4 regions of the Clostridium moutaii genome follow, and region 1 is predicted to be linked to each of the others. Evidence: riboswitches for the same ligand, from Rfam matches in the RefSeq annotation. Region 1 holds a riboswitch; each other region holds the start of a gene.
The links. Region 1 has a riboswitch for glycine ahead of AB8U03_RS12655 (ACT domain-containing protein). Riboswitches for the same ligand answer to the same signal wherever they lie in the genome.
Positions count from the first base shown of each region.

Region 1 (6,114 bases):
AGTATCCTGATTTTTCATGGAGATATTAGTTCTATACCCATACCAAGAGTTAATTTTTTTAGGTTTCACTATTTTAGGTATAATTCCAAAAGCCAGAGTTACCATACCAAATACCAATGAATTTATCATATACTCAGCTCCCTTAAACAACTTAATTTACACCTATTTTAATAATAAAGCAATTTTCAATAAAAAGCTAGTTTATTTTTTGTTTATCTTTATCTTAATATTGGATGTCAATTTATCCAGCAGCTGGTCTTTGTCTTTTCCATCATCAGGAAAAGTCACATAACTGTATTCAATATGATATTCACTATATTTTTCATCTATTGCTTTTATTTTATTATATATTTCATTGATCTTATTGATAATAAAAAGTACCTTTTTCCTTTGACACTGGGGAATTACACCTACAAAAGTAGAAAATCCATACTTTTCAAATAAATCTGGTGTTTTGAAAATAGGTCTTAATTTTTCATAAAGAGAATCCATTAAGATAAGATAGTTGTCCTTTACATCTATTTTTTCATCCATTTCTGTAGCATATTTTTTTATCAAACTCACCATTATAACCGAAAGTTTCGTATTTTCAGCTTTAGCTTTGATAATTTGTTTTGTAATATATTGTTGAAAATTCAAATATATTATTTCACCTTGTTCACCTTTATCCTTACTGGACTTTATAAGATTATTTATTCTTTCAAGCAGCACTTTATTATCAAAAGGTTTTAATATGTATTCTGAAGTTCCCTCTTTTATACATTTTATAAATGCACTTCTGGTATTCATCTTTGTAAGTATCATTATGGGAATATTTAAATTTCTGGCCTTTATTTTTCTAAGCACTTCAAAGCCGTCCTCGTTACTAAGTCCCACTTCCAATATTATTAAACTTATTTCCTTTTTTTTATCATATAACTTGTTAAAAAAATCAAAAGAAGTTCCTGACTCATATACTTCAATTCCTATTTTTTCCAGTGTATCTTTTACCCTATATCTTATATAAGCCATATCGTCCAATATTATAACTTTACACATAATTATCATCCTATTTTATTAATAATATTTTAATTGCATTTCACCTATTCATTAAATTAAATCTTTCATATCATATTCTTTATTTATCGTTCAATTTAAAGCTTACTTTATAAAAATAATTGACCTATATAAAAATTGACAAGATCTATCACCCAATTATGACATTCCTCCATCTATAGTTATTACCTGTCCCGTTATATATGATGATGATTCTCCTGCCAGGAAGCACACTGCCTTTGCTATATCAACACCGCTTCCAAATCTTCCTGTAGGTATTTCCTCCAATAGACTTTCTTTATCTTCAATTTTTAAACAAGAATTCATTTGGGTATCTATTACCCCTGGCGCAACTGCATTTACTCTAATATTAGATGGTGCCATTTCTTTTCCAAGAGATTTAGTAAAAAGATTTATTGCTCCTTTAGTGGCAGAATAAATTGTTTCACAAGAAGCACCCACATTTCCCCACATAGATGAAATATTTATTATAGAACCACTTTTCCTTGGAATCATGTATTTTAATGCACAATGGGTACAGTTGAGCATTCCCTTCAAATTAACATCTATTATAGAATTCCATTCATCCTGCTGCATATCTACAAAAAGTCCTATATGACAAACTCCCGCATTATTTACCAGTACATCTATTTTACCCATCTTATCTATAGTATTTTTTATTATCCTTTCAGCATCACTGTATAAACTCACATCTCCCTGTAAAACCACTCCCAAAGATCCTGCTTGCTTAACCATCTCCAGAGTCTTATATGCTCCCTTTTCATCTTGCTTAAAATTTATTACTACACAGGCGCCGCACTTTGCCATATTTACAGCAGTACTCCTCCCTATTCCCCTTGATGCTCCAGTGATTACAGCTACCTTTCCTCCTAAATCTTCCATCTTAAAACTCCTACCTTCTAAAGAAAATTTGATTTTAACTGTTGTTTCAATTAATATTATACATTAAATTTACATATTAAATTTAAATTATAATTAATTTGCATATTTTGTACATTTGTGCTATTATAATAGATAATAATTATTAATTAGTATTTTTTGTTTGGAGGGATATATATGAAATTAAAATTTCAAGGAAAACCTGTAAAGGTTTCTGGCAATACTCTTAAAATAGGTGATACAGTACCTGACTTTGCTGTTATAAATAACGCAATGGATACCATTTCTTTAAAAGATACAAAGGGAGTTAGAATATTTTTAACAGTACCTTCTATAGATACACCTGTTTGTGATTTAGAAACCAGAACTTTCAATGAGAAAACATCGGAAATTCCCGGTGTGACTGTATATACAATATCCATGGATTTGCCTTTTGCTCAAAACCGATGGTGTGCTGCTAACGGAATAAAAAATGTAATTACAGCATCAGACTTTAAGGACAGATTATTTGGTAAAAACTTTGGCACATATATGGATGATTTGGGTCTTTTAGCTAGAGCTGCTTTTGTAGCGGACAGCACAAATAAAATTATTTATGTAGAATACGTTCCCGAAGTTACAAATCAACCGAATTTTGATGCCATACTAGCTGCTGCTAAAAAGGCAAAATAACATAATAAAACAGAAAGGTTGCTGAGCCCTTAAATAAGCTGAGTAACTTTTTTATTTTTTGCTGCAAAACTGTATTTGAATTAATCCATAAAACATGTTATAATCACCTTAACAATTTAATAGGCTGGATGAAGTTAACGGAATATGTTTATTTTATAGTTTATAAACCGTTGTCGGACAAGCCTCTGGAGAGACTCTTAAGGAGCGCCGAAGGGGAAAGCTAATTATAGCGAAACTCTCAGGTAAAAGGGACAGGGGACTTTATGTTTAATATAGTAGAGCTTAGTATTTACTATTTTAAAGTCTTGTTTACCAGAGATTAATTTTATTTTAATCTCTTTTTATTTTCTCCCATAAATGGTTATCTTCCAGTGAAAGCTTTCAACTAAATATTAAGGAGATGGATAGAACAATGAACGCATTTATAACAGTACTTGGAAAAGATAAGGTAGGTATTATTTACAAAATAACTTCCGTATTATTTAAAAATAATATAAATATTTTGGATATTAACCAAACTCTAATAGAAAATTATTTTACCATGATAATGCTTGTAGACTTAAGTAAAATGAAAACAGATTTTACAAGTATAAAAAATGCTCTTGAAAACAAAGCTAAAGAAATAGGTGTTGTAGTTAAAATTCAAAGGGAAGACATATTTACTTCTATGCAAGAAATTTAGACTGGGGTGTGAATGAAATGATAAATACTAAAAATATAATGGAAACAATAAATATGATAGACAAAGAAAACCTGGATATAAGGACTATTACCATGGGTATATCCCTTATGGACTGTATTGATAGTGACGGAGATAAAGCACGGATAAAAATCTATGATAAAATAACCAGGTATGCTGAAAATTTAGTTAAAACTGCAGAACAAATTGAAACAGAATATGGTATACCGATAATACACAAAAGAGTATCCGTATCCCCTATTTCCCTTGTAGCTCAAGCAACTTCAGATACAGACTATGTAGGATTTGCAAAAATCTTGGATAAAACCACCGAAACTCTCGGTATAGATTTCATTGGAGGTTTTTCAGCACTTGTACATAAAGGTTATTCCAAAGGTGATAAAATACTTATAGAATCTATACCGGAAGCACTGGCATCCACCAAAAAAGTATGCTCTTCAGTAAATGTGGCAACTACAAAAGCAGGAATAAACATGAATGCAGTAAAGGATATGGGAAAGATAGTAAAAAGAACTGCTTATCTCACTAGAAAAGATGACAGCATAGGATGTGCCAAACTTGTAATATTTTCAAATGCTGTTGAGGATAATCCCTTTATGGCAGGAGCATTTCACGGCATTGGAGAGGCCGATGCAATAATAAATGTAGGTGTTAGCGGTCCCGGTGTTGTAAAATCCGCATTGGAAGAGGTAAAGAGTGGAAGTTTTAATGCAGTAGCTGAAACTATAAAAAAGACTGCCTTTAAGATAACTAGAATGGGTCAATTGGTGGCCGGTGAAGCCTCTAGAAGATTAAATGTCCCCTTTGGTATAGTTGATCTATCTCTGGCCCCAACACCTGCTGTAGGAGATAGTGTTGCAAGAATTCTTGAAGAAATGGGACTGGAGAGCTGTGGATGTCCAGGTACAACAGCAGCTCTCGCCCTTTTAAACGATGCCGTTAAAAAAGGTGGTATAATGGCTGCCTCCCAAGTTGGAGGGCTTAGTGGTGCCTTTATACCTGTAAGTGAAGATGAAGGGATGATAAGCGCAGTAAATGCAGGTTCCCTTAATTTAGAAAAATTAGAAGCTATGACCTGTGTATGTTCTGTAGGACTTGACATGATAGGAATACCAGGTGACACACCTGAATCCACCATATCTGCCATAATTGCAGATGAAGCCGCCATTGGAATGATAAACAGTAAAACAACTGCTGTAAGATTAATTCCCGTTTACAATAAATCTGTAGGGGAAGAGGCCAATTTCGGAGGTCTTCTTGGCAGAGCCCCCATAATGCCTGTAAGTAAATTCTCCAGTGAAATTTTCATAAATAGGGGTGGAAGGATTCCCGCTCCAATTCACAGTTTTAAAAATTGATATTATTTTGCCTCAAACATATTTAGAATTATGAAAATATGACGATAAAATATTTAATTGCTATATATTTCTAAATTAATAATATATGAGGTGAGACAATATGTTATGGGAAAAAAGATCCCTACCAATTGATGAATTAAAACCTGGAATGATGTCCTCAGATGATATAGTTTTTGAGGATAAAATGTTATTAGCTAAAAATATTGTTATCACAGAATCCACTATAAATAATTTAAGACAAAACTATATTGTTGATAAGGTGAATGTTTATGTAAAAGGTGATTCTGATAGTCCTTTAATGTTACAATCAAATGCAATACAAAAAATGGAAAATGATTTTAATGAATTTTCTTTAAGTCTAAAATATATATTTAATAACATATCCAATTTAAAAGTTCCTGAGATGAATGAAATAAGAATTTTTTCAAAAAAAATACAGGAAGAATTTAAATCAACAGGAATAGTTATTAGAAATATTGTGTTTTACGGCAGCGGAGATGACACCATCTACAGACACAGCATAAATGTAGCCGCTATAAGTTTTATACTTGGTAAATGGTTGAATCTCAATCAACGGGAAATAAATTTATTGACTTATTCCGCTATATTACACGACTTTGGTAAAACTAAAATAAGCAGTGACATAATAAATAAAAAAGGTTCTCTTACTTCTAAAGAACATAAAATACTTAAAACCCACCCAGTTATAGGTTATAATCTTATTAAAGGTATTCATTACTTAGATCCATCTGTAAGTTATGGAATACTCATGCATCATGAAAAAATGGATGGCTCTGGATATCCATTGGCTATAGATGGAGATAAGATTCATACCTTTGCTAAAATAATAGCCATTGCAGATTTATTTGATGAAGTCAATTCTAGCAGATACTATAAAAAAGTGGATGGTCCCTTTGAAGCTCTAAAGATTATTCAAGAGCAGAGCCTTGGAAAGCTTGATTGTAAATACTGCAATATTTTTTTAAATCATACAATAAATTACTTCATGGGAGAAAATGTATTATTAAATAATGGAAGAAAGTACAAGGTAGTTCAGGTTCACATAAATGACTTAACAAAACCACTGCTCCTTGACGATGGAGGATTTCTGGATTTAAAAAAAGAAAAGGATCTATATGTTAAAAAACTGGTTATATAATAACCAGTTTTAATTTTTTATGTGGAGGATGATATTAATCCACCCTCCACATAAAATTAAATTGTAAATTTTTGAATGACTTCATTGAGTTTTTGGGCCAGATTAGATTGATCCCTGGCAGTTTTATCAACCTGTATCATGCCTTGCGTTGCATCATTTATAATATCCTGAATTTCATTAGTACTTTCTGAAGATTTTTGTGCAATACCAGCCATATTGCTAATTGCCTTGGTCACTTCATTTACTGTATTCTTTATTTCCTCCGTCATTAAGGATAATTGTTTTAAAGA
Region 1 covers NZ_JBGEWD010000012.1:65,642-71,755, forward strand. Annotated here, with positions in the region: gene AB8U03_RS12635 (SdpI family protein) at 1-129, opposite strand, end outside; gene AB8U03_RS12640 (response regulator transcription factor) at 202-1,038, opposite strand; gene ymfI (elongation factor P 5-aminopentanone reductase) at 1,195-1,938, opposite strand; gene tpx (thiol peroxidase) at 2,113-2,607, shown strand; glycine riboswitch at 2,783-2,872, shown strand; gene AB8U03_RS12655 (ACT domain-containing protein) at 3,020-3,289, shown strand; gene AB8U03_RS12660 (PFL family protein) at 3,307-4,665, shown strand; gene AB8U03_RS12665 (HD-GYP domain-containing protein) at 4,766-5,824, shown strand; gene AB8U03_RS12670 (methyl-accepting chemotaxis protein) at 5,881-6,114, opposite strand, start outside.

Region 2 (6,114 bases), on a different contig from region 1:
TCCATATCCACTTCATTAATTATTTGTTGCTGTAATGAATGTTCATCATAACCGGTAAGCCAAAAAATTATTTCATTTACTTCTTTTTTTGTTCTTCCTTTTTTCTCTGCTTTTTGTATATAGAGCGGATAAATACTTGAAAAAGGCATTCTAAAAACTCGTGTTTTCTCCATTTTGAAATTCTCCTTTGCTTTTTATAAAAAATAATTGCCACATTTTATAAATAATAAATAGTTCCAAACTGTATCATAAATTACTATTTAACTGCAAATCATATATATATTTTTTACTTCACAATAATTTACCATTATTAATTAACTTATAAGTTAGTTATACTAATAATTTTTAGAAAACTGCTTTTAATAAATTTAATTTTAAAATAACTATTGCCTTCCAAATAAAATATGGCTTACTTACATTTCTTTATGATATTTGGAAAAGTACATCATATAGACCCCAAAAATGATCAAATATGCCGTAAATGCAAGTGAAATTATAAGTAAATCAGCCTTTAAAAAGCCATATATAATCACAAGAATACCAAATATTATTCCCATAACATCAAAAGCTTTTGCTTTGGATTTGTCTTCAATATTGAGATTTCGTTCATCCTTATGTCTTTTCCTAACAAAAAATTTATTATATATCCCGCTTATGACCAAATATACCGATGCAGATATTAAAATTGCAGATATAGTCTCCGGAGTATATCCTCCTACAAAAAACATACCCACCGATGAACTAATCAACAGTATAACTACTATTGCAATAAATACATAGTTAAAAGTTTTCATTTTCTCACATCTCCTTGTCATACTTAAAACGATAGTAAAGGCTATATCCTATGACAAACAGGTAGGCAAAAGCTAAAAGAAGAACAGCTGCAAAATCAACACCCATTAAAGCAAAAACAAGCATTAAAGCACCAAAAATAAATATCATCATATCATATCCCCTGGCCTTTGCTCTGTTCCCAATAGCAATATTACGTTCATCCTGCCTGTCAATTTCCATTTGCTTTTTAATATGAGGATAATCCTTTAAAGCCCTGAGGCTTATTATTCCTCCAGCACCATGTCCGAAAATGCCGCATCCCAATCCCATGCAGATATATGGCAGAGCCTTAAGCATTCCCCGTGGATCAACAACTGTTTTGACAAAATATGCTCCTATGCCCATCAACAGCAATCCAATTACAGTCATGATGTAATAAGTGCTTTTTTTCATTTTTCATCCTCCTCATAAATAAAAATTTCTTCAATATTCATATTAAAGTATTTTGCTATTTTAAAGGCCAATATTATTGACGGGTTATATCTGCCGTTTTCAAGGGAACCAATTGTCTGTCTTGACACTTCAAGAGCTGCCGCCAAATCTTCCTGGCTTAAGCCATGTTTCTTTCGTATTTCTTCCAGTCGGTTTTTCACATTTCGCTCCTTCTTATGGAAAGTGTGCTTTCCATATGTCAAGTATATCAGTTCTATTCAAAATGTCAAGTGTACTTTCCATAAAAAGCAGAAGCTGCCGATGTCAGTACAACAAAGTTTATGATACTTGCTGCTTTGGAAAACAATGATTCCCCAGGGCACGCATAATTAAAAAACAAATTATGCCTGTTATGGTATATGCAAATAAAATAGACGGCCCTGCCAGGTGAATGGATCTTCCTGATCCAAGAAACAATCCAGTACCAATTGCACCTCCTATTGCAAGTAATTGAACATGACGATTTTTTAATCCTCTTGATAGATTTTGATTTTGTGACATCTTTGTTGATTGATCCATTTTATCCCTCCATATAAATATTTTGCAATTGGAGATACAAATGGGAACAGATAAGATCTAAAATGAAGTAATTGATTATGTATTACTTTTATAAGATATGTTACCTTTTTCCTGTCCTTTTACCTGAGAGTTTCGTCCTGGGACTTTCTCCTTCGGTGCTCTTTTAAGAGTCTCTCCAAGGATTCATCTGAATTATTTTTTTACCGTTATATATTAATGTATATTCACTAAAAATGCAATATTTTTTTCATTTCTAATTGAAATAAAAATATTATCTTTCAAAATTATTGTACCAATAGCAAATTCCTGATCCTCGAAAAGGTATACAATGAAATTTCACAAAAGAAACCTTGAAATTAACTTCTATTGATGATAACTTAATCTATAGACACTAAAAATAAAAAAAGAAATGGTGTATTTATGAAAAATGATATGAAAATCAACAGATATCTGGAAAAAGCAGAAGAAGCTTTTGAACAAAACAACCTAATTAAATCACTTAATCTATACAATAAGGTTTATGAACTTTCAAAGGGTAAAGATGTAGATGCCATAATCAACCTGGCATTAATATATGACTTCTGGGGAAAATCAGAGAAAGTCAAGGAATATTATAAAGAAGCTTTAAGCATAGATGACTGTGAAGAAAGGGCTTATTATGGCCTGGCTGCAATATATGATGATGAGGGAAATTATGCAAAAGCTATAAAATTATATAAAAAAGCCATTTATATAAACCCCAGCTATCATAAAGCCTACTTTTTTCTGGCAAATGCCTATGACGTATCCGGTAAAAAAGATCTGGCAATATACACTTATAAAAGGCTGTTAAGCTTAAGTCCCCTGGATTTTTGGGCAAACTTAAACTTGGGTAGTATTTATGAAGAAAAAGATCAAAATGATCTTGCATATAAAAAATTTTCAAAGGCCCTTAAAATAAATCCTCATAATTATCTGGCCCTGTTCAATATGGGTGTAATCTGCTGTAAATTCAATATGGTAAAAAAAGCTGCTGGATTCTATGAAAGGGCTATTGAAAAAAACAAAAATTATGAATACAGCTACTTGAATTTAGCAGTAATCTATAAATATAAAGATACAGAAAGAGGTATAAAAATTTTATCCCGTGGAATTGACAACTGCAGTGAAGTCCATTTTCTGTATTATAACAGAAGCTGCTTTTACGCCTTAATAAATGAGAAAAACCAGGCCTGTGAGGATATAATCCAGGCTTTAAAATTATACCCCCAATTTTTAAAATATGTTCTGGAAGATGAAGAGCTTGAAAAAATAAGGCAATTGAATTCATTTAAGGAATTTATTCATAATTATATCTAAAAAGACTACATCAAGTCCATCTTCAACACCGCTTATATCTACAGTTTCCCTTATTGCATGTACAATTAATCCAATACAGACTCTTGGGGAAATTCTTCTTCAGGTACTTGTAAGCTATGGTGATGGATCAGAAAGTGCTGAACGCAAAGGTGTCAGTGGTTTTTAGAATAAAGAAGCTGAAACAAAATCCTTAATTCAGCTTAGGAAGAATCTAAAAATTGACGCTGCTTTTATTACATTTACTAATGATCCTGAATTGAATAATACTTTTGAGCTTTTTCCCCTTATAAAGACAAAATAAAATTAAGATAATAAATTTGAATGATGAAATCAATGTTAGAATAGCTTTGGCTGTACCTAAGGTAACAAATTTGTCTTCCAATGTATGGACTTTTAAAAAATATACTTTGGAGTGGTTTAGAAAATAATTATATATTATTTTACTTACTAAAATCTTCATAGATTTTATACCTGATTATGGTTGCATTGTATGAGTTCCGCAAACTAAAAAATGTATTTCTGGGCATCAGTTTGTCCCTACTAGATTAAGGATACTGAATTTATTTCAAGGGCAAAACATAATGACAATGGAAAAGATTATGATGGGTATATGGGAGTTAATAAGAAAATTATAATAGATAAGAGTAACTCCAACTCAAAGTAAAAGTCAGAGTTATCATCAATTACAGTTTAAATACGGAAATCATTTTCCTTAATTTCTCTGCACTTGCCTTTGACTGAGCTGCCTGTTTCATCACATTATCACTTAATTCAGCTACTTCTGAAGACATTTGTGCTATATTGGTGGTTCCCTGGGCACCTTCTTCTGATGCTGCAGATACTTCCCCCACAGATTTTACTATATCCGAAATAGATACAAGTAATTTCTCAGATATTATATTGAAATCATCCACAATTTTTTTTATTTCAAAAGAATCCTTGCTATATTGTTCCCCTGTATTAACTAGATTAGCATAATCAGGGACAACTTGTTTTTCGATAAACTTCATTATATCTTTGGAGCTATTTCTAAGTGCATCAACGGATTCAACTACATCTTTGGTGGTATTCTGAATTTGGATAGCCATATTTTGAGACGAATCAGCAAGCTTTCTGATTTCATCTGCCACAACGGAAAATCCTTTTCCAGCTTCTCCTGCACGGGCTGCTTCGATAGATGCATTTAATGCAAGCAAATTTGTCTGTGAAGTTATCTCCAATATTCCATTTGTCAATGACTTTATTTGTTCCACGGCTTTTGATTTTTCGATTGCCAATTGCAGCCTTTTATCTATATCTGCACTCATGTCATTTACATTCTGTTGAGATTGAACCGCCGAAGATTTCAAGGCATCAGCTCTTTTATTTATTTTTTTTGCAGATTCCAGCCCACTCTCAATTTCTACTGACATACTCTTAACGGTGTTTTTTATTTCAGATGCGGAATTGTTCATTTCTTGAGAAGATGCTGCCGTTTCTTCCATCCCGGCAGAAAGTTCTTCTGTAGTTGCAGATACATCACCAATCTTTAAATTTAAAGTACCTATATTTTTTTCCACATTGCTTATTGAATCATCCACACTTAAGGAATTATCCTTTACACCTTTTATTATGTTTTTAATTGATTGCTGCATTTTCCACATGGAATTTATCATCTTTCCAATTTCATCTTTGGATTTTGAATACTTTAAATCAATTTCTTCACCAAGATCTCCCTGTGCCAGCAAGTCCAATTGACCTTCAGCATATTTAAGTCCTTTGGTAATATAACCAACAATTAATATGATCACCATGATTACAACAACAAGTCCAATACAAGCTATAAGTATTATCTGTCTCAATTGAGTATAGAAATCCTTCAAAATATTGGCTACAGGAATATCTATACACAGACTCCAATTCATATCACAATCACCTAATTTTACGGGATATGCCACTCTAAAAACATCTTTTCCCGTAGAAATTGATTTCCCTAAAGTTTGAACTTTTTTACCCAATGATGTCTGATCTACAATGTTCTTCCAATCATCACCACTTTTTTTTGCATCACTCATTATCAGCTTGTTATCCGCACCATTAGCTACATATATGCCGTTTTTGGATAAAAGCTGGGCATATCCTCCCATAGGTTTTATGCTGCTGACAATCTTCTGGAATGTTTCAAGCTTATAGTCTATGGATATAACTCCCTGAAAATTTTTATTTTCATCTAAAATAGGTACAACTAAAGATGCCATGGATATATTACTGCCATTGACTTTATATACAGTAGGTTCCGTTACAAATACCTGTTTGCTTTTTTTTGTATTATTATACCAGGCCATATCTGTCTCGAAATTATAGGCGGCTTCAACATGAAAAGAACCATTATTCCTGGTTACATAAGGTATAAACAAGCCTTTTTCACCATATTCCGATTTTCCTGCATAAGAAGCATCCTGTCCGTCAAAAGCATTTGGTTCAAAAGCCACTGTAATTCCATAAATATTAGGATACTTATTTAATACATTCTTTTGCATATCAATAATAATATCCCTATTCTTAACACCTTTTCCCATTTGACTTATTATTGAATTTTTAAATGTATCAGCTATAGTTTCAAGTGTGGTAAAATGGCTGTCAATTTGAGAAGCATAGGAATTTGACATTTCTTCCGAAAGAGTCTTAGCCTGTACCATACTGTTATTATATAACCTCACTAACACTATAGAAAATGTAGTGACAAAAGTTATTAGCAGCAATAATCCAATTATAATACTAATTTTTACCTTTAAATTCATTTTTCGCAGCACAAATTCATCCCCTTTTTATATTGTAAGATTACATATATCGATAATACTTGAAAATAATTTTTCACTATTTTATATAGAAAAATTACAACAAGCAGCGGTAATCAAATTTAAAGAGAAAAGTATTAAATATTATAAAAGAGAAAAAGACATCTATAAAAGATTAGAACATGTAAACTTCTAAACAATCCATTCATGTTTA
Region 2 covers NZ_JBGEWD010000011.1:61,602-67,715, forward strand. Annotated here, with positions in the region: gene AB8U03_RS12065 (DUF2200 domain-containing protein) at 1-173, opposite strand, end outside; gene AB8U03_RS12070 (hypothetical protein) at 414-794, opposite strand; gene AB8U03_RS12075 (DUF6442 family protein) at 799-1,227, opposite strand; gene AB8U03_RS12080 (helix-turn-helix transcriptional regulator) at 1,224-1,427, opposite strand; partial or broken gene AB8U03_RS12085 (amino acid permease) at 1,579-1,767, opposite strand; glycine riboswitch at 1,887-1,974, opposite strand; gene AB8U03_RS12090 (tetratricopeptide repeat protein) at 2,206-3,123, shown strand; gene AB8U03_RS12095 (methyl-accepting chemotaxis protein) at 3,807-5,915, opposite strand.
Region 2: it holds a riboswitch for glycine, as region 1 does, so the genes downstream of both, AB8U03_RS12085 (amino acid permease) here and AB8U03_RS12655 (ACT domain-containing protein) in region 1, are expected to answer to the same signal.

Region 3 (6,114 bases), on a different contig from region 1:
AAAGCAAATTGAGGATCCTGTAAACAATCCATTTTCAACGCCTTCAGGGAAAATAGAAATCTTTTCGACGAAATTGTGGAAAATGAACAATCATAAAGAGATTCCAGCAGTTCCTAAATATATTTCTGCATGGGAAGGACCGGAAGATCTTCAGGCAGAAAAATATCCTATTCAATGCATAGGACATCATTCAAAGAGAAGAGTACATTCAACTTTTGACAATACGAGCTGGATGGAGGAAGTGGAGCCTCAGAGGGTGATTGTAAATTGTGAAGATGCAAAATCCAGGGAACTTCAAGATGGAGACATGGTTAAAGTACACAATGACAGAGGTACTATAATTTTACCTGTAAAAATCACCAGCAGGATTATGCCGGGAGTTGCTTCCATACCTCAGGGAGGTTGGTGGATTCCAGATGAAAAGGGAATTGACAGGAGAGGATGTATAAATGTTTTAACCAGATACAAGCCAACTCCATTGGCTTTTGGGAATCCATCCCATACAAGTTTAGTTGAAATAGAAAAAGTATATTAAAGGGAAGTGCTTGAAAATGTGCGGACAACTGGCATTTTATTTTGAACAGAAAAATTGTACAGGTTGTAATACATGCAGCATAGCTTGTAAAGATAAAAATAATTTAGAGGTAGGACAAAATTTTAGAAGAGTGTATGAAGTGTCTGGCGGCAATTATACAAAAAGGGGCAGGGCCATTATACCTAATGTATATGCCTTCTGGATTTCAAGTAGCTGTAATCACTGCATTGATCCTGCATGTATAAAAAACTGTCCTGTGGGAGCAATTAAAAAAAGAAAAAAAGATGGGATTGTATATATTTGTGAAGATATATGTATTGGATGTTGTAATTGTATTAAGGCCTGCCCATATAAAGCACCTCAATATGATGCCCGGGTTAAAAAAGTTAGGAAATGTGATTTTTGTATGGATTTGCTGGATGAGGGAAAGCCTCCAGTCTGTGTGGCTGCCTGCCCAATGAGGGTTTTAGATTATGGCCCCTTAAATTTGCTTACAGAGAAATATGGAAATGCTTGTGAAGTAAAAGGTATGCCTGAAGGGAGTATTACAAAACCTGCGTTAGTAATTACTCCACATAAAGATGCATTAAAAACATAAGGAGAATTTTTTTATGGATGATATGAAATTGTGGTTTATGGAAAAAGAAGCTGTATATTCCACACTGGCCCTCTTTTACAGAGGCAGCTTGAGTAGAGGATTGAAAATTTTAAGAGGTACTGATTTACTGGAAAAACTTTTTAAATGGGAAAATAATTTGACTGTCTGCCGTAAAGCTGCGATAATATTAGGTGAAATAAATGGGAATCATTTGAATCCTAAATACAAGGAAGAATTATTAGAGGATTATCAGAGATTGTTTATTGGACCGGGACATATTTTAGCACCTATGTGGGAATCTGTATATGAGAGTAAGGATAGGCTTATTTTTGGAAAATCGCAACTTTCCGTAAGAAAATTTTATGGTGAATTTGGACTAGGGGTGAGCCCCAAGGAGCCAGCAGACCATTTGGCTTTTGAACTGTTTTTTATGGCAAGACTTTGTGATGTTAAAATGGATGATGATTTGCAGAACATAGTAAAGGCTTTGTCAGCAATGGAAAAGTTTTTAAAAGATCATTTATGCAAGTGGGTCCCTAGCTGGAGAGATTGTGTAAATTCCAGTGCCAAAACTAGATTTTGGATTGAGTTTTCAAATATGACAGAAGGCTGGATAATGGATAATTTAGAAGAAATAAAAGAAATTCGCAGGCTTGTCTTGTAATATGTTTTTAAATTAGATGAGTTTGTGTTGATAATATAAATTGAATATTAGGGAGGGCAAAATTGTGACATTAGGTAAAAAAATTGGATTTATTGGCGCTGGACAGATGGGTGAGGCTATCATTAGAGGATTGCTCCATTCAGGACTTTTTGCATCAGATGAAATTTATGCTGTGGATGCTTCAAGTTCCAGACTTGAATATTTGAAGGATAATTTGAAAGTCTGTAATATTGCAAGTGATGGTAAAAAAGGATATAAGTACCTTGTTGATAACTGTGATATTGTGGTTTTTAGTATAAAACCTCAGGTGTTAAAAGAAGTTTTAGGGAGTTTAAAGGATTTGGATTGGGATAGAGAGAAACAGTTTGTAATCTCCATTGTCGGGGGTATAAATACTTCGTTTATTGAGAAGTATTTAATGGATAAGGTTCCAGTGGTTAGAGTTATACCAAATACTCCTATGCTTGTTAATGCTGGGGCATCTGGAGTTGCAGGGGGAAAAACTGCATCTGAAGAACATACAGAATTGACTCTTAAAATTTTTGGAGCCCTTGGATTGACTTTTCATGTACCTGAAAATTTAATTGATTCCGTAATGGCTATAAGTGGATGTGGACCTGCGTACATATATATGCTTATTGAAGCTATGGCAGATGGCGGTGTGGAATTGGGCATACCTAGAAATATAGCACAAACTTTAGCAGCCCAGACAGTTATGGGTTCAGCTAAAATGGTTTTGGAAACTGGAGAGCATCCTGGGAGACTTAAAGACAATGTATGTTCTCCAGGTGGCTCCACTATTGCTGGAGTCAGAACTCTGGAACAGGGCAAATTTAGAGGAACTGTTATGAATGCCGTGGAAGCTGGAAAGACAAAAATGGAAGAAGTTGCAGAGAAATCCAAATAAATATTTTTAAGAGGTGAAAATAATATGATTAATATAAGAAGCAAAGATGAGCCTGTGGGAAGAATGGCTAAACTTATGGCTGGAATATTTTATTTTATGGCCAAAGAGATGATTGATAAACTAGGTGAGGATAAAGGAAAAGAGGCAATAAGAGAAGCTGTAACTAAGTTTGGAGAATTGAGAGCGGAAAATATGAAAGAAGAAGCTGTGGAGAGAGGACTTAAGATAAATGCAGAAACTTATGCCAAGGTAAAAGATATGCCTAGTATTTCCTGGGAAAGTGATCCTCACAATCCGGGCGATATAACTTACTGTCCTATGCATGATATGTGGAAACAGCTAAATGGAGAAGATATTGGAGCATTATATTGTGAGATAGATAAGATATTATATGACAAATTCAATATAGAATTTGAAAGACCACTCTGTAAGACAGCAGGTGATAAATGCTGTAGATTTGTGGTTAAAGATAAGAGATAATTTTATAAAAATCAATAAATAATATGTATTGTTTTTATTGAAATTATATGGAGCAAGGTGTATTATTAATGTAATAAAAGTTAAAAATTGGATGAACACAGCGTGAGATAATATTTGTTAACCGAAGGAGCAATGATGTACAGTCACAGTGTACACTCAAAAACTTTCAGGTAAAAATAGCGCTGTAGGACAGAACTCTGGAAAATCTGTTTTTTAACAGTACCGAAGGTGAAAGGTATTTGATATCGAAACTCTCAGGTAAATAAACAGGGATATGTGGACTAATTAGTCTTCATGTCCTTTTTTGTGTTATATAAAAATATAATAGGAGGTTTTGTCATGGAAAAATTAAAAAGAACTGCACTGTTTGATTCCTATGAAAAATATGGAGCAAAAATGATAAACTTTGCAGGATGGTCTATGCCGGTACAATTTGAAGGTATAATACCTGAGCATGAAGCAGTCCGAGAAAAGGCCGGATTATTTGACGTTTCACATATGGGTGAAGTGGACATAATGGGAAAAGATGCACTGCAATTTGTCCAGAATTTAATTACAAATGATGTATCTGTGCTTGAAGAAAATCAAATACTGTACACTCCTATGTGTTATCCAAATGGAGGCATTGTGGATGACATTATAGTTTACAGATTCAATAGTGAACATTTTTTCCTGGTGATAAATGCCGCAAATATTGAGAAAGATATTGACTGGATGTTGAGTAACAAGGGGAGTTTTGATGTTGATATCAAAAATATATCTTCTTCTATTATACAGCTTGCCATTCAGGGTCCAAAAGCTCAAAAAATACTTCAAAAGCTTACAAATACAGATTTAAGGGAAATCAAATTTTTCTTTTGTAAAAGAAATGTACTTGTTTCAGAGAAAGAATGCATGGTATCAAGAACTGGATATACAGGGGAAGATGGATTTGAAATTTACACTGGCACTGAAAATGCAGAGTATTTGTGGGATAAAATACTTGAAACCGGAAGGGAAGAGGGTATAAAACCAGTAGGGCTTGGTGCAAGGGATACTTTGAGGTTTGAAGTAAATCTACTCCTTTATGGAAATGAACTTTCAGAATCCATCACCCCTCTTGAAGCTGGAATTGGATTTTTTGTGAAACTTGATAAAAAAAGTTTTATAGGCAAGGATGCTCTTTTAAAACAGAAAAAGGAAGGGCTTAAGAGAAAAATAATTGGACTTAAAATGAAGGAAAGAGGCATTCCAAGGCATGGATATGAAGTTTTTGCAGAAGATAAAAAAATAGGTGAAGTGACTACAGGGTATCGTTCCCCATCACTTAAAAAGAATATAGGACTTGCCCTTGTGGATTTTAAATATTCTGGACTTGGAACTGAGATCTTTGTAAAAGTGAGAGGTAAACTTTTAAAAGCGGAAGTGGTAGACAAGAAATTTTATAAAAAAAATTATAAAAAATAATTAATTATACGGGGGGTTTGGAAAATGAAAGTTTTAGAAAGTGTACTGTATACCAAAGATCATGAGTGGATAAAAGTGGATGGAGATAAGGCTTATGTGGGAATTACTGATTTCGCCCAGGATTCTTTAGGAGATATTGTATTTGTGGATTTACCTGAAGTGGATTTTGAATTTGAAAAGGGGGAGGTGTTTGGAGCAGTGGAATCTGTAAAAGCAGCTTCAGATCTATATATACCTGTATCAGGTAAAATATTAGGGATAAATGAGGAACTTGTGGATAATCCGGAATATATCAATGAAGATCCTTATAAAAATTGGATGATTTTCATTAAAATGTCGGATGATTCGCAAGTTAAAGAGCTTCTAACCCCAGAGGACTATGAAAAATTATGCGGAGGGAAGTGATAATATGTATCCATATTTACCGTTGACAGATGAAGATAAACAGATTATGTTAAATAAAATAGGACTAAATGGTATAGATGATCTGTTTTCTGATATACCAGAGAATATACGATTAAATAGAAAATTGGATATAAATGATGGAATGTCTGAACTTGAGGTGAGTTCATATATGAAAAGCATTGCATCCCTAAATAAAAATTGTGATGATTTAACCTGCTTTTTAGGTGCAGGTTCCTATGATCACTATATACCATCTGTAATAGGACATATAATATCAAGATCGGAATTTTACACTGCATATACGCCTTATCAGGCTGAAATAAGCCAGGGTACTCTTCAGGCTATATTTGAGTATCAGACGGTTATGGCAGAGTTAACCGGTATGGAAGTTTCCAATGCATCCATGTATGATGGGGCAACTGCCTGTGTTGAAGCGGCACAGATGGCTGCCAATGTGACGAGACGTAAAAAAATAATTGTTTCCAGAGCACTTCATCCTGAAGTTAGAAAAGTTCTCAGTACTTATTTGAGATTTAAGAATTTGAATCTAATGGAAATAGATGAAGCAGAAGGAGCTACAGATATAGATAAACTTAAGGCAGCTCTTGATAAAGATACAGCAGCAGTTATAGTGCAAAATCCAAACTTTTTAGGAATAATAGAAGAACTGCAATATATTGAAAAATATACTCATGAAAATAAATCCCTTTTAATAGTCTATTGTAATCCTATATCTCTTGGGATTTTAAAAAGTCCGGGTGAATATGGTGCAGATGTAGCTGTAGGAGAGGGCCAGTCCCTTGGAAACAAGATGAATTACGGTGGACCCTATCTTGGATTTTTAACCACTACTAAAAAATATCTTAGAAAAATTCCAGGAAGAATTGTAGGTGAAACCACAGATTCAGAAGGTAAAAGAGGTTATGTACTAACTCTCCAAGCAAGGGAACAGCATATAAGAAGAGAAAAAGCCACTTCAAATATCTGCTCCAATGAGGCCCTTAATGCACTAACCGCCCTTGTATATTTAACTACTCTTGGGAAAAAGGGAATTAGGGAAGTTGCTTATCAAAATACAC
Region 3 covers NZ_JBGEWD010000006.1:154,451-160,564, reverse strand. Annotated here, with positions in the region: gene AB8U03_RS08275 (DMSO/selenate family reductase complex A subunit) at 1-535, shown strand, start outside; gene AB8U03_RS08270 (DMSO/selenate family reductase complex B subunit) at 552-1,133, shown strand; gene AB8U03_RS08265 (TorD/DmsD family molecular chaperone) at 1,147-1,797, shown strand; gene proC (pyrroline-5-carboxylate reductase) at 1,862-2,704, shown strand; gene AB8U03_RS08255 (L-2-amino-thiazoline-4-carboxylic acid hydrolase) at 2,729-3,184, shown strand; glycine riboswitch at 3,372-3,464, shown strand; gene gcvT (glycine cleavage system aminomethyltransferase GcvT) at 3,524-4,630, shown strand; gene gcvH (glycine cleavage system protein GcvH) at 4,655-5,035, shown strand; gene gcvPA (aminomethyl-transferring glycine dehydrogenase subunit GcvPA) at 5,040-6,114, shown strand, end outside.
Region 3: it holds a riboswitch for glycine, as region 1 does, so the genes downstream of both, gcvT (glycine cleavage system aminomethyltransferase GcvT) here and AB8U03_RS12655 (ACT domain-containing protein) in region 1, are expected to answer to the same signal.

Region 4 (6,114 bases), on a different contig from region 1:
CTTTCTTTGTCTGCCAGGTATACGTTTTCATTTGTAATTACACAACCTAAGAAATTGATGTCTTTTCCATGTCTATCATACAAATCTTCGATAACCGGATTATTCAAATGCACGTAAGTTGGATTCTTGTCGCAGGCAGATACACAATTTCCGCTGACTATTGCACCATCAAATATTTCTGTAGGATATAAAAAGGTTGGTATAATTTTTTTTGCATCAACTCCATAGACATAGGTATCATGCATTAATCCCTGACTTTGAAGCATATATACATAAACCACCTTAGGCAGATTACTATATTTTTTTACTTGCTCTAATAAAGGCAATGTTTCATAAACCTTTACTTCATCTGGTTCTACATTCCTTGCAGCTTCACCAAGATAAGCAGCCGCTTTAAAGCCAACCATTCTGATGGCCTCTTCATGTTCGTGCTGTTTTATTCCCTGTTTTGGTTCACAAATTATAACTAAATTATTTGTTTTTGAAAAAGGAGTATATTTTGCTCCCTCACCACTCATATCTATGATGCCCTCTTGAAATCCAACAATACTTCCCGTAGTAACTACAGCAGCTCCATTTAACACATGTGTTTTACCCTCTCCAACGGTATCAACCTTACTTATGAATCCCGGAAATATACCTCCTTTTCCCTCAACCTTAACTCTGGGCTCAATTACATCTTTTACAGGTATGATCCTAGTTTCATCACCTGGCCTGGCGATATCCACTTCCATTTGTCCAATTCTCTCATCGCCACTGATTTTTTCTATCAATTCATTTTTGTTTACATAGAGAACCTCATCTGCAACCTTTGTTTCATTTCCAAATTGAATATCCTTAATATGAATTTTTCCAATTTCTAGTTGCAATATATTCACCTCCAAATTTATTAAATTAAGAATTTAAAATATTAAATTCTTAATTCTTACAATGTAGTATAATAGGATTTAATAAATTCTTCCACATCATCTAAAGATGTTATTTTATCAGCAGTAATAGCATTGATCCTTTCTCCCTTATTATAAAGTACCATAGTAGGTAACCCCAAGACCTTTTGACCTATTGCCAGCCTCCTAGCTTTACTTATATTGAGGCTTGAAAACTTAACTTTGTCTCCATATTTATCTTCTAATTTGTGCACTTCAGGCATAAGCTGTTTGCATATTTCACATTTATCCCCCCAGTAATCTACAAATACTGGTTTATCAGTATAATCTAACACCTCTTCATTAAAATTTTGTTTTGTTAATTCAATCATTGTAATTTCCTCCTATTTCAAATTTTATTTTTTTCTATATAACCTTCTGCAGTAGTTGCTGCAATGGCACCGTCTGCTGCTGCAGTTATAACCTGTCTTAAAGATTTTTTTCTTATATCTCCTGCTGCAAATACACCTGAAATATCAGTTCTCATATCCTCATCTGTCAAAATATAACCTTTTTCATCCATAGTTACTTTTCCCTTAAATAATTGTGATATGGGATCATATCCTACAAATACAAAGCATCCATCTACTTTTAATTTACGAATTTCACCTGTAATTTTATTTTTTATAACCAATTGTTCCAATATCTCTTTTCCTACAGCTTCTTCCACAGTAGAATTCCATATGAATTTTATTTTAGAATTATGGAAAGCCTTATCCTGCAAGGATTTTGTTGCTCTTAATGCATCCCTTCTGTGTATAACCGTAACACTCTCCGCAAATTTTGTAAGATAGATAGCCTCTGTAATAGCTGAATCTCCCCCACCTATTACTGCTACATCTAAGTCTGTAAAAAAATCCGCATCACAAGTTGCACAATATGAAATTCCCCTGCCTCTCAATTCTCTTTCATTTTTAAAACCTGAAAGCCTTGGATTTGCACCTGTGGCAATTATTATTGTTCTAGCCCTATAAATATCTTTTTTGCTCTTTAAAACCTTAATTACCCCATCCATATCTACATCTACTATCTCATCTTTAGCAAATTTTACACCAAAGTCTGCTGCCTGATTTTTCATTCTCTCACTTAAATTTGTTCCTGTACAATTTTCAATGGAACCTGGGTAATTCTCAAGTTCATCTGTTGTAGTTATCTGTCCCCCATATTTTGTCCTTTCTATCAACAAAGTGTCCATTTTAGATCTTGCTGCATAAAGACCTGAAGATAACCCTGCTGGGCCTCCACCAATTATTATGCAATCATATATATGCTCCATTTTATACCTCCTCGTATTGTTAAAATACAAACAATTTTTTCTATTCAAGTGTATGCTCTTTACTTTTATAACAATAAGATTCTTCTTATCTATATTATACATCTGCTAAAGTTTATATTTTACAAGATCATAATCTATTAAAGAAAAATCATCTAATATTTTTTGACTCCAGTGTGGAATACCATAATCTCGAAAAAATTTTTCAGTAGTATGAATCCCCCTTTCTATATAATTCAAAGAATTAATATCTATAGCATCTTCAGTTTTTTCAGTTATTATGATAGTTCTATATGGAGTTTCATTAGGTTTTATGCTGCTCATAAGTGGATGGGTTAATAATATATGATTGCCATGTATATAATTCCTAACTCTTTCCAATACATCCATAACAGTACCCTCTATAAAGTCTATTTTATATTTATCTGTCAACTCTTCTTTACACATGGGATTATTAGTAACCACTATTATCGGTTCTATCATATTCTTTCTCCTTTTCAAAATTTTCAGTTAAATCCACATAAAATTAAGGACAGGGTAAAAGAATTCTCTTTTACCCTGTCCCTTTTACCTGAGAGATTTACTCCGTCGGTGCTAAAAGCTTTCCAGAGTTTTGTCCTTTTTCGGTCCTTTGACCTGAGAGATTCATATTATTTAAGAGAAATAATACTTACTCCTTCGGCTATCCATTTAAGGATACTATAGAATGATATTCTATAGTTAAGTAGTTCTTCAAAGAAATTTTTCTATGAAACTTTTCTTTATAATAAGAAAAGCAAACAATATACAAAATTTAATTTAACTAATTGTTTAAATTTCTACTTAATCTCCCGAAAAATTCATCCAGCTTATAATTAAAATTTATTTCCTATTTATTTTAATTATATATTACATCTGAATACTTTTCTATATATTTCAATAAGATTACATATTCCATTTTTTTATATCATCTATAATATTAACGATATACTCATAATGTATCTTAACATAACTACTCACTTATAATCTCTCCTTCAGTGGATATTATAACTTCCCTATAAGGAACTATAGTTTGAGATTTCAGCATAGAATTTTTCACTGCATTTACAATTCCACCACAGCATGGCACTTCCATTCTCACTACAGTTAAACTTTTCAAATTGTTATTTTTTATAATCTCTATAAGTTTTTCTTCATAGTAGCTTACATCATCCAGCTTTGGACAACCTATTACCACAATATGATCTTTAATAAAATCTTCATGGAAATTTGCATAGGCATAAGCCGTACAATCAGCTGCTACCAGAAGATTTGCATTTTTTAAATAAGTTGCCTTAGGATTTATAAGCTTCAATTGAACTGGCCACTGCCTAAGTTCTGATATAACACCGACATTTTCTTCAGCATTAGCATTAACCTTCCTATTTACCTTTACTTTTGGCCTTGATGTCCTATCTATACTTCTAGCTGTTGTTCCAGGGCACCCGCAGGGCATAGAAATTTTAAAATTATGTTTGTCTTTTTCTCTTTTTCTTTCCATAACTAATTTCTCATCATAATCTTTGCTTTCCCTTTCAATTATATTTATTGCACCTGTAGGACACTCAGGAAGGCAATCTCCAAGTCCATCACAGTATTCATCACTTATAAGCTGAGCTTTTCCATTTACCAATTCTATGGCATTCTCGTGGCAGGCATTTACACACAAACCACATCCATTACATTTTTTCTTATCTATATTAACAATCTTTCTTTTCATTTAAATTCCTCCCTTGTTTTCATGTCTCTATTATAATAAAATAAAATTATATAATCCGTATCTTATGTTACCATTATAATTATAATTTAATATTAAATAGATTGGAGAAGAACATGGAAAATATTACTGATATATTGAGTAATTGCATATTAATGAAACATTTTTCAAAAGATAATATCAAAAATTTTCTCAAAGAAATAAATTATACCTCAATGCGCTATTTAAAGGGAGAAGTTATAGCTATCGAGGAATCAGATTGTTCAAAAATAGGAATAGTCATAAGCGGAACTGTGGAGGTACAAAAAATATTTTCCTCTGGTAAAGCTATTACTATAAGTAGTTTAAAAGAAAGCGATATATTTGGCGAGGTCATAATATTCTCCAATAGAAATACCTATCCTGCTACTATAGTTGCATCAAGCAATACATATATAATATTTATATCTAAAGAAAATATATTAAAACTCTGTAATCTATTTCCCCTATTTTTAAATAACTTTATGACTCTCTTATCTGATAAGGTACTTATGCTAAATAAAAAGCTTAAGAATATATCTTATGAAACCATACGTCAAAAAATTATTTCTTATATTTTAGATGAATATACCCATCAAAAAGACCTGAAAATAATTCTAAATTATACTAGAAAGGAAATGGCTGAACAGCTTGGAATTCCACGTCCATCACTTTCAAGAGAGTTGGCACACATGAAAAAAGAAAATTTGATAGATTTTGGCAAGAATTACATACTGATAAAAAATATAAATATTCTTGAAAATTTGTTATTTTAAAAAAGGAAACGAAAAACTTCGTTTCCTTTTTGTTTATTCTAACATATTCCTCTTCCACATCCACCACATAATAATAATAGTATTATTATTATTATTATTGAACTGCTTCCGCGTCTATCATCACAACATCTGTGTGACATAAAGATCCCTCCTTATTATCTTAAATTATAAATATATAATTTTAAGTTATCTTAATTTCTTATCTTTTGTTCTGCTATGCTATTAATTAGTCAGAATTCTTAAAATCAAATGCATTATATTTAGTAAAAAATCAAATGCCTGTTTACTAGATATATTTTACTTTTACACAATAGCAGTTTCCATCTAGCATCTTCTTCCCAAACTACCACAATCAATACCACAGCACAATATTAAGATTATTATTATAACCAGTACTTCTTTTCCACTTCCTCTATTACCACAACCACAACCTTTGCGTGACATAAAGATCCCTCCTTGTCATCTTTAATAATTATATTATTAGGTACTCTTTTTTTTCATCATGTGTTCTATACTTTTATAATATTAATCAGCCTAGTAAATGTGACTTTTATTTTTTAAAAATAATTAAAAAATCCTTTTATTTGTGTTATTGTATAGTTGTATATAATAAATATTATTATTAAAATTTGGGGGAGAGATTATGGAAAAAATTAAAATTGAAAATAAACTTCAACAAGCCTTTGATACTTTAATACCCTATATGCAGTATTTTTTTGATGATGAGATAGCCTTTACCATGTCAAATACAACTCATTTTATAAAAGTTGTAAATAGTAAAAATATAAACATGAATGCGAAAGCTGGTGATCCTCTAAGGCCAACGGGAGCTGCCTATGAATGTATAAAAGCTAGGAAACCTGTCTCAACCATGGTCCCCAAGGAGACCTTCGGCTTGGAACTAAAAGCCATAGGAATACCTGTGGAAGAGGATGGTAAAATACTGGGAAGTATAGTCCTTGCGAAAAGCGCAAAAAGACATTATGAATTTATGGAAGTGTCTAAAATATTGTCAGACTCCATAGAAAATATTTCAAAAGCTTCAGGCATATTATCTTCTGGAATAGAAAATGCTGCGAAATCCAATGATGATATATTAAATGAGGTAAGGGATGCTTTAAATAAATCAGAAAACACCGATGAGGTATTAAACTTTATAAAAAATATAGCTTCTCAAACTAATCTGCTTGGTTTAAATGCAGCTATAGAAGCTTCAAGAGCTGGAGAACATGGAAAAGGATTTTCAGTAGTGGCAAATGAAATAAGAAAATTGTCCAATTCAAGCAGTACATCTATAAATGAGATAAACTCAACATTAACTGAAATAAAAAAATCTGTAAATAATATTTCCCAGGGAATTTCATCTACAGCTGATACCTTTAAAAA
Region 4 covers NZ_JBGEWD010000009.1:102,512-108,625, forward strand. Annotated here, with positions in the region: gene AB8U03_RS10730 (glycine/sarcosine/betaine reductase component B subunit) at 1-869, opposite strand, end outside; gene trxA (thioredoxin TrxA) at 926-1,258, opposite strand; gene trxB (thioredoxin-disulfide reductase) at 1,276-2,202, opposite strand; gene AB8U03_RS10745 (GrdX family protein) at 2,308-2,682, opposite strand; glycine riboswitch at 2,814-2,914, opposite strand; gene AB8U03_RS10750 (ATP-binding protein) at 3,191-3,937, opposite strand; gene AB8U03_RS10755 (Crp/Fnr family transcriptional regulator) at 4,051-4,728, shown strand; gene AB8U03_RS18080 (methyl-accepting chemotaxis protein) at 5,720-6,114, shown strand, end outside.
Region 4: it holds a riboswitch for glycine, as region 1 does, so the genes downstream of both, AB8U03_RS10745 (GrdX family protein) here and AB8U03_RS12655 (ACT domain-containing protein) in region 1, are expected to answer to the same signal.